Regions from separate parts of the Streptomonospora sediminis genome, predicted to be linked through region 1. Evidence: predicted binding sites of a transcription regulator. Region 1 holds the regulator's gene; the other holds the start of a gene.
The links. The regulator HspR, encoded in region 1, represses chaperone genes until heat shock. The targets are predictions, from matches to a motif close to ANTTGAGTCNNNNNGACTCAANT.
Positions count from the first base shown of each region.

Region 2: lon (endopeptidase La) is a predicted target of HspR. The motif match lies at 4,501-4,523, and genes of this name have one in related genera.

Region 1 is NZ_BAAGYZ010000005.1:351,771-357,900, reverse strand. It holds gene ACYVD5_RS02200 (DUF6458 family protein) at 369-578, shown strand; gene clpB (ATP-dependent chaperone ClpB) at 728-3,352, opposite strand; gene ACYVD5_RS02190 (heat shock protein transcriptional repressor HspR) at 3,514-3,936, opposite strand; gene dnaJ (molecular chaperone DnaJ) at 3,942-5,102, opposite strand; gene grpE (nucleotide exchange factor GrpE) at 5,247-6,008, opposite strand; gene dnaK (molecular chaperone DnaK) at 6,043-6,130, opposite strand, start outside.
Region 2 is NZ_BAAGYZ010000072.1:68,658-74,787, reverse strand. It holds gene ACYVD5_RS14735 (low molecular weight protein-tyrosine-phosphatase) at 1-359, shown strand, start outside; gene ACYVD5_RS14730 (methylated-DNA--[protein]-cysteine S-methyltransferase) at 406-1,095, opposite strand; gene ACYVD5_RS14725 (hypothetical protein) at 1,373-1,924, opposite strand; gene ACYVD5_RS14720 (SHOCT domain-containing protein) at 1,921-2,277, opposite strand; gene ACYVD5_RS14715 (sensor histidine kinase) at 2,410-3,759, shown strand; gene ACYVD5_RS14710 (response regulator) at 3,756-4,412, shown strand; gene lon (endopeptidase La) at 4,535-6,130, shown strand, end outside.

The DNA of each region.
Region 1 (6,130 bases):
GCCCGCGAGTAGACCGTGGAACGAATCCGCACCGACTTCATCCAGAGCCGCGAACAGTGAGACACCGAGAATCGAAGCGGAATCATGAGTGAAGGCGCGGCGCATGCGTTGGGCATGGACGCTCAGCTTGCCTGCGGAGCCGGGGCCGCCGCGTATCGGTACGGCATCCGGTCGAAGAGGTTCCTCGCGAACGTTGTCGCGGAGGTCCGGCAGATCACGCTCGCACCCGGACACCAGCGACGTACACCGCGGTTGTCCTGAGAACCAGCGGATCAGGGGGGCGGGTTTCCGGGATGTCCGGGATGCCGGGGCACCGAGCGGGTAGAAGTAGTCGACGGGATCGCAATTGACGCGGTGCGGAGGCAGGAATGGGAATCGGACTCGGCATCTTCCTGGTGGTCATCGGAGCTGTTCTGTCCTACGGCATTACCGCCGAGATCGCCGGACTGAACCTGGATGCCATCGGCATGATCCTCATGGGCGCCGGTGTGGTGGTGGTCGTGCTGACGATCATCCTGATGATGGTCCGCCGCGACCGCACCCGGCAGTCGCTTCGCAACGACACCGACGTGCTCTAACAGCGCGGCACAGCACGGCCGCCCGGCCACCCGTGCGGGCGGCGCCCCACTCGACTCCACGGCCCCTGCCGGCCACCACACGTGCACAACGCCGCGCGGCCCCGGCGATTGGTCGCCGGGGCCGCGCGGCAGGTGCCGGACACACCACCTCAGACCGACGCCGGCTCCGGCTCGGGCTCGGGCGTGCCCGGGCGGACGCTGAGTGCGTCCCTGCCCTCGTCGAGGTCGACGACCACCGAGTTGCCCTCGACCAGCTCCGCCGACAGCAGCGCCTTTGCCAGCGGGTCGCCGATGGCCGCCTGCACCAGCCGGCGCAGCGGCCGCGCGCCGTAGACCGGGTCGTAGCCGGTGAGCGCCAGCCACTCGCGTGCCGCCGAGGTGACCTCCAGCTTCAGCCGCCGCTCGCCCAGCCGCGCGGCCAACCGGTCGACCTGCAGGTCCACGATGCGGGTCAGCTCGTCGGTGGACAGGGTCTCGAACACGATCAGGTCGTCCAGCCGGTTCAGGAACTCCGGCTTGAAGGTGTTGCGCACGACCGACATCACCTTCTCGCGGCGTTCCCCGCCGACCAGAGCCGGGTCGACAAGGAACTGCGACCCCAGGTTGGAGGTCAGCACCAGCAGCGTGTTGCGGAAGTCGACGATCCGCCCCTGCCCGTCGGTGAGCCGGCCGTCGTCGAGGACCTGCAGCAGGGTGTCGAAGACCTCGACGTGGGCTTTCTCGACCTCGTCGAGCAGCACGACCGTGTAGGGCCGGCGGCGCACCGCCTCGGTCAGCTGGCCGCCCTCCTCGTAGCCGACGTAGCCGGGCGGCGCCCCGACCAGCCGCGAAACCGAGTGCTTCTCGGAGTACTCGCTCATGTCGATGCGCACGATCGCCCGTTCGTCGTCGAACAGGAACTCCGCCAGCGCCTTGGCCAGCTCGGTTTTGCCCACGCCGGTCGGGCCGAGGAACAGGAAGGAGCCGGTGGGCCGGTCCGGGTCGGAGATCCCGGTGCGGGCGCGCCGCACCGCGTCGGAGACCGCGGCCACCGCCTGCTGCTGGCCGACCAGGCGCTTGCCCAGCTCGTCCTCCATGCGCAGCAGCTTGGCGGTTTCGCCCTCCATCAACCGGCCAACGGGGATCCCGGTCCACGACGACACCACGTCGGCGACGTCGTCGGCGCCGACCTCGTCCTTGACCATGGTCGGTTCGTCGGTGCTGTCGGCCTCCTCCTCGGCGGTGGACGCCTCTTCCAGCTGTTTCTCCAACTGCGGGATGTCGCCGTACATCAGCCGCGACGCCTCGGTGAAGTCGCCGTCGCGCTGGGCCCGTTCGGCCTGGGTGCGCAGCCCGTCCAGGCGCTCCTTGAGCTCGCCGACCCGGTTCAGCCCCGCTTTCTCCTGCTCCCAGCGGGCGACCAGCCCGTTGAGTTCCTCCTGCCGGTCGGCCAGGTCGGCGCGCAGCCGCTCCAGCCGGTGCAGGGAGGCGGCGTCGGACTCCTTGTCCAACGCCATCTCCTCCATCTTCAGCCGGTCGACGGTGCGCTGCAGCTCGTCGATCTCAACCGGGCGGGAGTCGATCTCCATGCGCAGCCGCGACGCCGACTCGTCGATGAGGTCGATTGCCTTGTCCGGCAGGAACCGGGCGGTGATGTAGCGGTCCGACAGCGTGGCCGCCGCCACCAGCGCCGAATCGGCGATCTGCACCTTGTGGTGGGCCTCGTAGCGGCCCTTGAGCCCGCGCAGGATGGCGATGGTGTCGGCCGCCGACGGTTCGCCCACCTGCACCTGCTGGAAGCGGCGCTCCAGCGCCGGGTCCTTCTCGATGCGCTCGCGGTACTCGTCCAGCGTGGTCGCGCCGACCATGCGCAGCTCGCCGCGGGCCAGCATCGGCTTGAGCATGTTGCCGGCGTCCATGGCACCCTCGGCCGCGCCCGCGCCGACCATGGTGTGCAGCTCGTCGATGAAGGTGATGATCTGGCCGTTGCTCTCCTTGATCTCGTTGAGCACGGCCTTGAGCCGCTCTTCGAACTCGCCGCGGTACTTGGCACCGGCGACCATCGCCGACAGGTCCAGCGCGATCAGCCGCTTGTCGCGCAGCGACTCCGGCACGTCGCCGGCCACCACCCGCTGGGCGAGCCCTTCGACAACGGCGGTCTTGCCCACGCCGGGTTCGCCGATGAGCACCGGGTTGTTCTTGGTGCGCCGCGACAGCACCTGCACCACGCGCCGGATCTCGGAGTCGCGCCCGATGACCGGGTCGAGCGCGCCCGCGCGCGCCCGGCCGGTGAGGTCGACGCCGTACTTCTCCAGCGCCTGGTAGGTCTCCTCGGGGTTCTGGCTGGTGACCTTGCCCGGGCCGCGGACCCGTTCGAACGCCTCAAGCAGCGCCTCGGGTGCGGCGCCGGCGTCGTTCAGCAGCCGGCTCGCCTCGCCGCCGTCGGCGGCCAACCCCACCAGCAGGTGCTCGGTGGAGACGAACTCGTCCTCCATCTGCTGGGCGCGCTGGGCCGCGGTGTTCAGCGAGACGATGAGCTGGCGCGCGCTCTGCGGCGCCCCCACCGTGCTGCCCGCGGCCTTGGGCAGGCCCGCGATGGCCTGCTCGGTTTTCGCGGCGAGGTCGTCGGGGCCCGCGCCGACCTCCTTGAGGAGCGGGCGGATGATGCCTTCGCCCTGGTTGAGCAGGGCGGCGAGCAGGTGGACCGCCTCGACCTGCGGGTTGCCGTCCGTGGTCGCGCGCCGCATCGCCGCCGATACGGCTTCCTGGCTCTTTGTGGTGAGTTTGTAGTTCATGCGTCGCCGCCCCCTTCACGCGTGATCGCTATGCGGTTGTGTGGTTCGTGGGTTGCAGCGCCGGGGTGTGCTCCGCGGTCGGTCCGGCCGCCGCTGCGCCGGCCGGGCACAAACCGCCCCGGCCGGCCGTCCGCGGCGGCCGACCGGGGCGGTGGGCGCCGCTACTGGTCCTGCTCGGGTGGAGGAGAGGTGTTGAAGATGGTGAGCCGGGCGCGCCGCACCGGCAGCAGCTCGCCGCCGCCGGCATCGCCGGCGGAGCGCCGCGCGACCGCCGAGCGCGCCGCCTCAAGCTCGTTGTGCAGATGGAAGAGGTGTTCGCGGAGTTTCTCGACCTCGCGTTCCAGCTCCAGGATCCGTTTGATCCCGGCGAGGTTGATGCCCTCTTCCTGCGAGAGCCGCTGCACCTCGCGCAGTGTCCGGATGTCGCGCATGGAGTAGCGCCGGCCCCGGCCCGAGGCCCGGCCCGGTGAGACCAGGCCCAGCCGGTCGTACTGGCGCAATGTCTGCGGATGCAGCCCGGACAGTTCGGCGGCCACCGAAATCACATAGACCGGGATGTCCTCGCCCAGTCCCGGATTCGTCATGACATTCACTTCCCCTTTGCGCGGGTCTCCAGCCCGCTGCGCGGGTCTTGGTCAGCGGTCGCGGCGCGGAACTTCTCAAGTGCCTCGCGCGCCTCGCCGTTGAGGCTCTGGGGCACCGATACCTCAACGGTCACCAGCATGTCGCCGGTGGTGCCGTCGCGCCGGGTGCTGCCCTTGCCGCGCACGCGGAACGTGCGCCCGTTGGGGGTGCCCGGCGGGATCTTGACCGTTACGGGCAGGCCGTTCAGGGTCGGCACCCGCACATCGGCGCCGAGTGCGGCCTCAGGAAAGGTCACCGGGACGGTGATCGTCAGGTTGTCGCCGGACTTGCCGAACACGGGGTGCGGCTGCACATTCACCACCACAAAGAGGTCTCCGGCCGGTCCGCCGTGTTCGCCCGGCGCACCTTTGCCCTTGATGCGGATCCGCCGCCCGTTGGAGACGCCCCCCGGGATCCTGGCCTGGATGGTACGGGTGCTCTTGCCCCGTCCGCTGCCCGTGCAGGTGGGGCAGGGGTCGTCGACCACGAGGCCGCGGCCCTTGCACTCGCTGCAGGGCTCGGACAGTGAGAACCCGCCCTGGTTCTGGTTCTCGTGCCCGGTGCCCGAGCACTTCGGGCACACCCGCGGTGCGGTGCCCGCCTTTGCGCCGGTGCCCTTGCACGTGGGGCATGCGGTGTCGCTGCTGAGTTGGAAGGAGCGGGTGACGCCGGTGGCCGCCTCGGAGAAGGTCAGCCGTGTCTCGGTCTCGATATCGGCCCCGCGCCGCGGCTGGGTGGTGGTGCGGCCGCGGCCGCCGAACAGCCCGCCGAACAGGTCGCTCAGCCGCTCGCCGCCACCGCCGCCGGGCTGGCCGCCGCCCTGGCCGAACAGGTCGCCCAGGTCGAAGCCGCCCGCGCCGGTGTTGCCCCCGCCCGGCCGGTAGGACGAGCCGAAGAGGGAGCGGGCGTCGTCGTACTCTTTGCGCCGGTTTTCGTCGCTGAGGACGTTGTAGGCCTCGGAGATCTCCTTGAAGCGGTCCTCGGCCCCGGGGTCGCCGGTATTGGCATCGGGGTGGTTTTCACGCGCGAGCTTGCGATAGGACTGCTTGATTTCGTCCTGCGAGGCGGTCTTTGAGACTCCGAGGACCTTGTAGTAGTCCTTCTCCAAATAGTCCTTGGTGCTCATCGACGTTTGCCTTCTCCCGCTTCGCGCTCTGGGTCGAATGGTCCCGGGCACCGCCCCCGGCGGGCCGCGGTCCGCGGCCCGCCGCCAGGCGCACCCGGTGTCCGCGCGCCCCGGGCGCCGCGATGGCGCCCGGGGCCCGGCGGTCTACTGGTTGTCCGCACCGGCCCCGCCGGCGGGGCCGGTTTCGGGGGCCCCGGCCGAGGCCCCCTGCTCGCCTTCGCCCGGTTCGGGCTCGGCGGGCTCGGTGGGCGCCTCGTCCGCTGCGGTACCGGCCTCTGCAGCATCGTCCCCCGGACCGGCCACCACCACGCGTGCGGGGCGCAGCACTCGCTCGCCGATGGTGTAGCCGGGCTGGAAGACCTCGATGACCGTGGGTACCTCGACATCGGTGGAGGGCACCATGGTCAGGGCCTCGTGCACGTTCGGGTCGAACTCGTCGCCCTGTTCGCCGTACCTCTTCAGCCCCAGCTTGGTGACCAGCGCCTCGAGCGCCTCGCCGACGGACCGGAACCCGCCGTTGAGTTCGTCGTGCTCGCGCGCCCGGCCGATGTCGTCCAGGATCGGCAGGAGGTCGCCCACCACCTGGGCGGTGGCCTGCTCGCGCACTGCCACCCGGTCGCGGTCGACCCGCTTGCGGTAGTTGGCGTACTCCGCCTGCAGCCGCTTGAGGTCGTTGGTGAGTTCCACAAGCTGCTCGCGGGCCTTGAGGAGCTCGCCGCCCTCGGCGGTGTCGTCGATGATGACGGGCTCGTCCTCCACCCCGATCTCCGCCTCGGTGGAGTCGGGAGCGGAGTCCTCGGCTCCCTCGGGCGTACGGAGCTCACCGGTTTCGGGATCTATGCGGCGTTTGTCGCGGATCACCGGCCCCTGCTGCTCCTTGCCGTTCTCGTTCTCCGGCAGCGCCATTGGCTGCGCCTCCCTTGCCTTGCCTACCGGCCGATCAGGCGTTGCCGTCCTTCTTGGCGTTGTCCTCGTCGACGATCTCGGCGTCAACGACGTCGTCGTCGCTCTGGGTCTGCCCGCCGGCG
Region 2 (6,130 bases), on a different contig from region 1:
GCTCGGGCATGGACCCGCGGGCGGCCGCCGCGCTGCGGGTGCACGGCTACCCCACCGACCACAGCGCCCGCCGGTTCGACCCCGCCCGGTTCGCCGACCGCGACCTGATCCTGGCAATGGACCTGGACAACCTGGACGAGCTGGTGCAACTGGCCCCCGACCCGGCTGCTGCGGGCGACCGGCTGCGACTGTTCCGCAGCTTCGCGCCCGGAAGCGGCGGCGGGCCCAACCCCGAGGTTCCCGACCCCTACTACGGCGGCGACGACGGCTTCAGCACGGTGCTGAGCATGATCGAGACGGCCGGCAAGGGCCTCACCGCCGAGCTCGCCGACCTCCTCGGCGGCCCGGTGGTGCGGTAGCGCCCGGCAGCGCAGGGGTAGGACCCGCTCCCCGCCGGCGCCGGCCTCAGGCGGGCTTGTTGGCCGCTTCCAGCGCCAGCAGGCTGCGCTTGGCCGCCACCCCGCCCGAGTAGGGGCCCACATCGTCGGGATAGTCGTCGGCGACCACCCGGTGGCAGGGCAGGAACAGGCACAGCGGGTTTTCGGCGAGTGTGCTGGCGATCGCGCGGCGCGCATTGGGTCGGCCGATCCGCCGGGCCAAATCGCCCAGCGCGACCGTGCCGCCATAGGGCACGTCCAGCAGCGAACGCAGCACCACGCGGCCGAAGTCGCCGGTGAGCCGCAGGTCCAGCGGAACGCCGAAGCTGGTCAACCGCCCTCCGAAGTAGGCGTTGAGTTCGCGGCGCACCGGCTCCAGGTGGGCGTCGTGCGGGCCGATGTTCGGTGAAACCGCGCGTTCGAGCCGCTCGACCACCGCCTCCTCGGGCGCGAACGAACACGCCGCCAGCCCGGCCTCGGTCATCGCGCAGAACACGAAGCCGACCGGGGTTTCGGCGACGCCGGTGACCACGTCGTAGGGGACGGTGCGCGCCGCCGGTGCGCCGGGCGGATGGGGGCGCCCGGCGGTCCCGCCGCCGGCACCCGGGCCGCCGCCCGCCGGCGAGGTCGCGCGGATGAGGGCGTCGATGTCGTCCGCGCCGCCTTGGTCGGTGCCTTCGAAGTCGGCGTAAAGGTCGCCGTGCCACATGCCGGCCATGATCCTCCCGCGTCTCGCTTGCCCGGTTTGAGGATGCCACGCGATCGGTCGGCTGTCGCTGCGGCGGGCGGGCGAGCCCCGGGAATTCGGCGCGGCGCGTTCCGGCGGCGCGGTCGGGCGGTTCACCGGTTCGGCAGTTCAGCAGTTCGGGCAGTTCAGTCGGAAGGGTCAGTGCGGTCAGTGCGGTCAGTGCGGTCAGTGCGGTCAGGGTCACAGCGGTCGGTGCGGAGCGGCCCGGCCGGGCGGGCGGTGCGGTCGGGCCGGCACCGGAGCGGAGTCAGCGCGGCCCGGGCGGCGCACCGGCGGAGGCGCGCGCCGGGGTGCGCGTGTCCGCCGCCCGGCGGCGGCTGCGGATCCGGCCGAACGGCTTGACCGTGGACAGCAGGGTGGCCGCCAGCAGAAACGCGAGTGCCACCGAAAGCGCGACCACCATGCTCAGCCGGTCGGCGTAGGCGGGCAGAACCGTTCCGCCCTCGGTCGCCCGGGCCAGGTCGGCCACCCCGGGCACCAGCCGCAGGTTGCTGCCTGCCACCAGTACCGCGGTCAGCGCCAACTTGGCCGCCACCCAGTAGTGGCGGAACAGCCCCCACGGTGTGCCCAGCGCCGCGGCCAGGCCCGAGACCAGCGCCAGCAGGCTCAGCGGGAGCACCAGCAGCCCCGCCAGCTCGGCTGCGGCTCCGTAGAGCACACCGGCCCGGGCGGCGCCATCGGCGGCCAGGCCGGCGGCCAGCAGCGCCAGGACGCTGCCGTGCACGCCGACCCAGCCGACCGACGCGATGACATGCACGCTCAGCAGCGCCTTGCGCGGTCCGCCCGGCGGGATGCTCACCTGGTGCCGCCCTTGCGGCCGCCCCCGCTCGTTCCCGGCGTCCAGTTCAGCACGCTGGCGCGCTCGTGGAACTCGTCGGCGGTTATGTCGCCGCGCGCGAAACGTTCGGCGAGCAGCTTGCGTGCGTCGTACTCCGGCGGCTCCGAGACGCCACCCGCCCACGGCGGGCGGTGGCCCCTGGCACGCGAGAACAGCAGGTAGGCGAGTGCCCCCAGCAGCAGGAGCAGGAAAAGCAGCATTGCGGCTCCGATCAGCGGTGGGAACGGCGGTCCGTGGTGGAAGCGGTCAGGAGGGCCGGCGAACATCGCGAGTTCGGCGGCTTGGGCCCCTGCCGCGGTCAGTGCGGTATTCATGCCTCCAGAGTGGGCGGCACAGGCCCGCCGCGCGTCGCCCGTGGGGCGGCACTCGGGCTACGCACCCGGCACCAGTGCGAATACGCCCTGGAACCGATGCCCTGCAGCGCTGGGCGGACTAGTGTCGTTGGGGTGATCCGCGAGAAACGCACCGCCCGCGTCCTCGCCCTGGACATCCCCATCGCGCTCGGCATCGGCGCGGCGGCGATGGCCGGTGCCCACTTCGGCGGCGGCCCGCCCGCCGGCGGACCCGGCGACACCCCGCAGTGGGGCCCGGGCGGCACCCACGCCCGGGGCGGCCCGCCCTGGGCCGACGGCGGCGGCGACCCCGGCGCCATTGCCGCGCTGCCGCCCGCCGCCTATGCCTGCATCGCCGCGGTGGTGGTATGCCTCGCGGTGCGCCGCTTCCACCCGCTGGCCGCGTTCGCCTGCGCGATGGCCGCCGTCACCGTGTTCCTCGCCTTGGGCCAGGACAGTGCGCCGCTGCGGCTGGGGCTTGCCGTGCTGGCCTACACCGCGGCGTCGCTGCTGCCGCTGCGGCAGTGGACACCCTGGCTGGTGCTGGCGGTGCCGATGTTCCTCGCCGGCCGCGCGGAGCTGCCCTACTTCGGGTTGCTCGACCCCTCCACCGCCACCGCCGTGTTCCTCTTCGCACCGCTGCTGCTGCTCCCGGCGGCGCTGGGTGTGATCGTGCGCTCCCGCCGCGAGACCGCCCGCCGCGAACGCGACCAGGAGCTGCGCCGCTCGGCCTATGAGGAACGGCTGCGCATCGCCCGCGAAGTGCACGACGTCGTGGGGCACAGCCTCTCGGTCATCAACATGCAGGCCGGGGTCGCCCTGCACGTGCTGGGCAAGCGGCCGGAACAGGCCGAACCCGCGCTGCAGGCGATCCGCCAGACCAGCAAGGACGCGCTGGTGGAGCTGCGCGGCACTCTCGCGGTATTCCGCGCACCCGAGGACGGTGCGGACGGCGGTCCGGCCGGTGGCGCCGGCGCGGCTCCGGCGGCCACCGGAGCCGGTTCCGGCTCCGGCAGCGTGCCCGGCAGCGGCGCGGCGGCGGCCGGCCCCGGAACCGAACGCGAGCCCGTTCCCGGACTGGGCCGACTCGATGAGCTCACAGCGGGTATCGGATCCGCAGGGCACAGTGTCGACGTGCGTATCGAAGGCGAGCGCACCGCGCTGCCCGCGGCGCTCGACCACGCCGCCTACCGGATCGTCCAAGAGGCGCTGACCAACGCGGTCCGGCACAGCGGCGGCACCGGCTCGACCGTCGTCATCGGCTACCGTCCCCAGTCCCATCCCGAGGAGTTGACCGTGGAGATCACCGACAACGGACCCGCCCGCCGCGGCGGCCATCAGGAAGGCAGCGGCATCGCCGGGATGCGCGAGCGGGCCCGGGCTGTCGGCGGGCGGCTCGAAGCCGGACCGCGTGCCGAGGGCGGGTTCCGGGTGCGCGCCGAGCTGCCGCTGGGGGAGCGTTGAGCACGATCCGGGTGGCCCTCGCCGACGACCAGGAACTGGTGCGCATGGGCCTGCGGGTGCTCATCGACGCCGAGGACGACATGGCCGCCGCCGGCGAAGCCGCCGACGGGCGCCAAGCGGTCGAGGTCGTGCGCCGCGAGCGCCCCGACGTCATCCTGATGGACGTGCGGATGCCCGGCATGGACGGCATCGCCGCGCTGCGCGAGATCGCCGCCGACGACACCCTGTCCGGTACCCGGGTCGTGGTGCTGACCACCTTCGAGCTGGACGAGTACGTCTTCGACGCGCTGCGCGCCGGAGCGGCCGGATTCCTGATCAAGGACAGCGACCCCGGCGAGCTGCTGCGCGCGATCCGGTTGGCGGCGGCGGGCGAATCGCTGCTGTCGCCGTCGGTCACCCGCAGCGTCATCGCCTCCTTCACCGCCCGCGCGCCCTCCAGCGGGCCGCGGCCCCAGCTGGGCGAGCTGACCGAACGCGAACGCGAGGTGCTGGCCCTGGTCGGCGAGGGACTGTCCAACGCCGAGATCGCCGAGCGCCTCGTGGTCAGCCCGGCCACCGCGCGCACCCACGTCAGCCGGGCCATGGTCAAGCTGCACGCCCGCGACCGCGCCCAGCTCGTGGTGATCGCCTACCGCGCCGGTCTGGTGAACTGAACCGCAGGCCTGTATGCAGCAGCGTTCCCGCCCGACGGCCGATCGCTGACGGCGAACACAGCAGGGGGAACAAAACCCGACTCTCGTTTATTGAGTGATAGTGACTCAACAAGGAGGGTCTGATGACTGAAGCGCAGTCCAACGCGACATTCCCCGTGCTTCCCCTCGACGACGAGGTCGTGCTGCCCGGCATGGTCGTGCCGGTCGACATCTCCGACTCCGAGGTCCGCGCCGCGGTCGACGCCGCCCGCGCCGGGAGCGAGGGCGCAGCAAAGGTGCCCGGCATCCGCGCGGCCGGCAAGCCGCAAGTGCTGATCGTCCCCCGCATCGACGGCAACTACGCGGCGGTCGGCACCCTCGCCGTCATCGAACAGGTCGGCCGCACCCCCGAGGGCGAACCGGCCGCGGTCCTGCGCGGCGCCGCGCGGGCGCGTGTCGGCAGCGGCACCACCGGCCCCGGCGCCGCCCTGTGGGTCTCGGCCGAGGTCCACGACGAGGAACCGCCCGAGGCCGGCTACCCCGGCAAGGTCCAGGAGCAGGCCCGCGAGTTCAAGTCGCTGCTGACCACATACCTGCAGAAGCGCGGCGCCTGGCAGATCCTGGACGGCATCCAGCAGCTCGACGACCCCGGCCGCCTCGCCGACCGCGGCGGCTACTCGCCCTTCCTCAAGACCGGGCAGAAGCTGCAGCTGCTTGAGACCTACGACGTCGCCGAGCGGCTGCGGCTCCTCAACGAGTGGACCCGCGAGTACCTGGCCGAACTCGACGTCGCCGAGACCATCGACCAGGACGTCACCGAGGGCGTCGAAAAGCAGCAGCGCGAGTTCCTGCTGCGCCGCCAGATGGAAGCCATCCGCAAGGAGCTCAACGAGCTCGGCGGCAAGCCCGGCAGCGAAGAGGACGACTACCGCGAACGCGTCGAGTCCGCCGAGCTCCCCGACCACGTGCGCAAGGCCGCGCTGGCCGAGGTCGACAAGCTGGAGCGGGCCGGCGACTCCTCGCCGGAGTCCGGGTGGATCCGCACCTGGCTCGACACCATCCTCGACATGCCGTGGAACACCCGCACCGGCGACACCTACGACATTGCCGGGGCCCGCGAGATCCTCGACACCGACCACGCCGGCCTCGACGACGTCAAGGAGCGCATCGTCGAGTACCTCGCGGTGCGCAAGCGGCGCGAGGACCGCGGCCAAGGCGTGATCGGCGGGCGCCGCAGCGGGGCCGTGCTCGCCCTGGTCGGCCCGCCCGGTGTCGGCAAGACCTCGCTGGGCGAATCCGTGGCGCGCTCCATGGGCCGCGAGTTCACCCGCGTGGCCCTGGGCGGGGTGCGCGACGAAGCCGAGATCCGCGGACACCGGCGCACCTACGTCGGCGCGCTGCCCGGGCGCATCGTCCGCGCCATCAAGGAATCCGGCTCGATGAACCCGGTCGTGCTGCTCGACGAGATCGACAAGGTCGGCAGCGACTTCCGCGGCGACCCCACCTCGGCACTGCTCGAGGTGCTCGACCCCGCGCAGAACCACACGTTCCGCGACCACTACCTGGAGGTCGACCTCGACCTGTCCGACGTCGTCTTCCTCGCCACCGCCAACGCGCTGGAGACCATCCCGGGTCCGCTGCTGGACCGCATGGAACTGGTGCAGCTCGACGGTTACACCGAGGACGAGAAGGTGACCATCGGCCGCGACCACCTGCTCCCGCGCCAGCTGGAGCGGGCC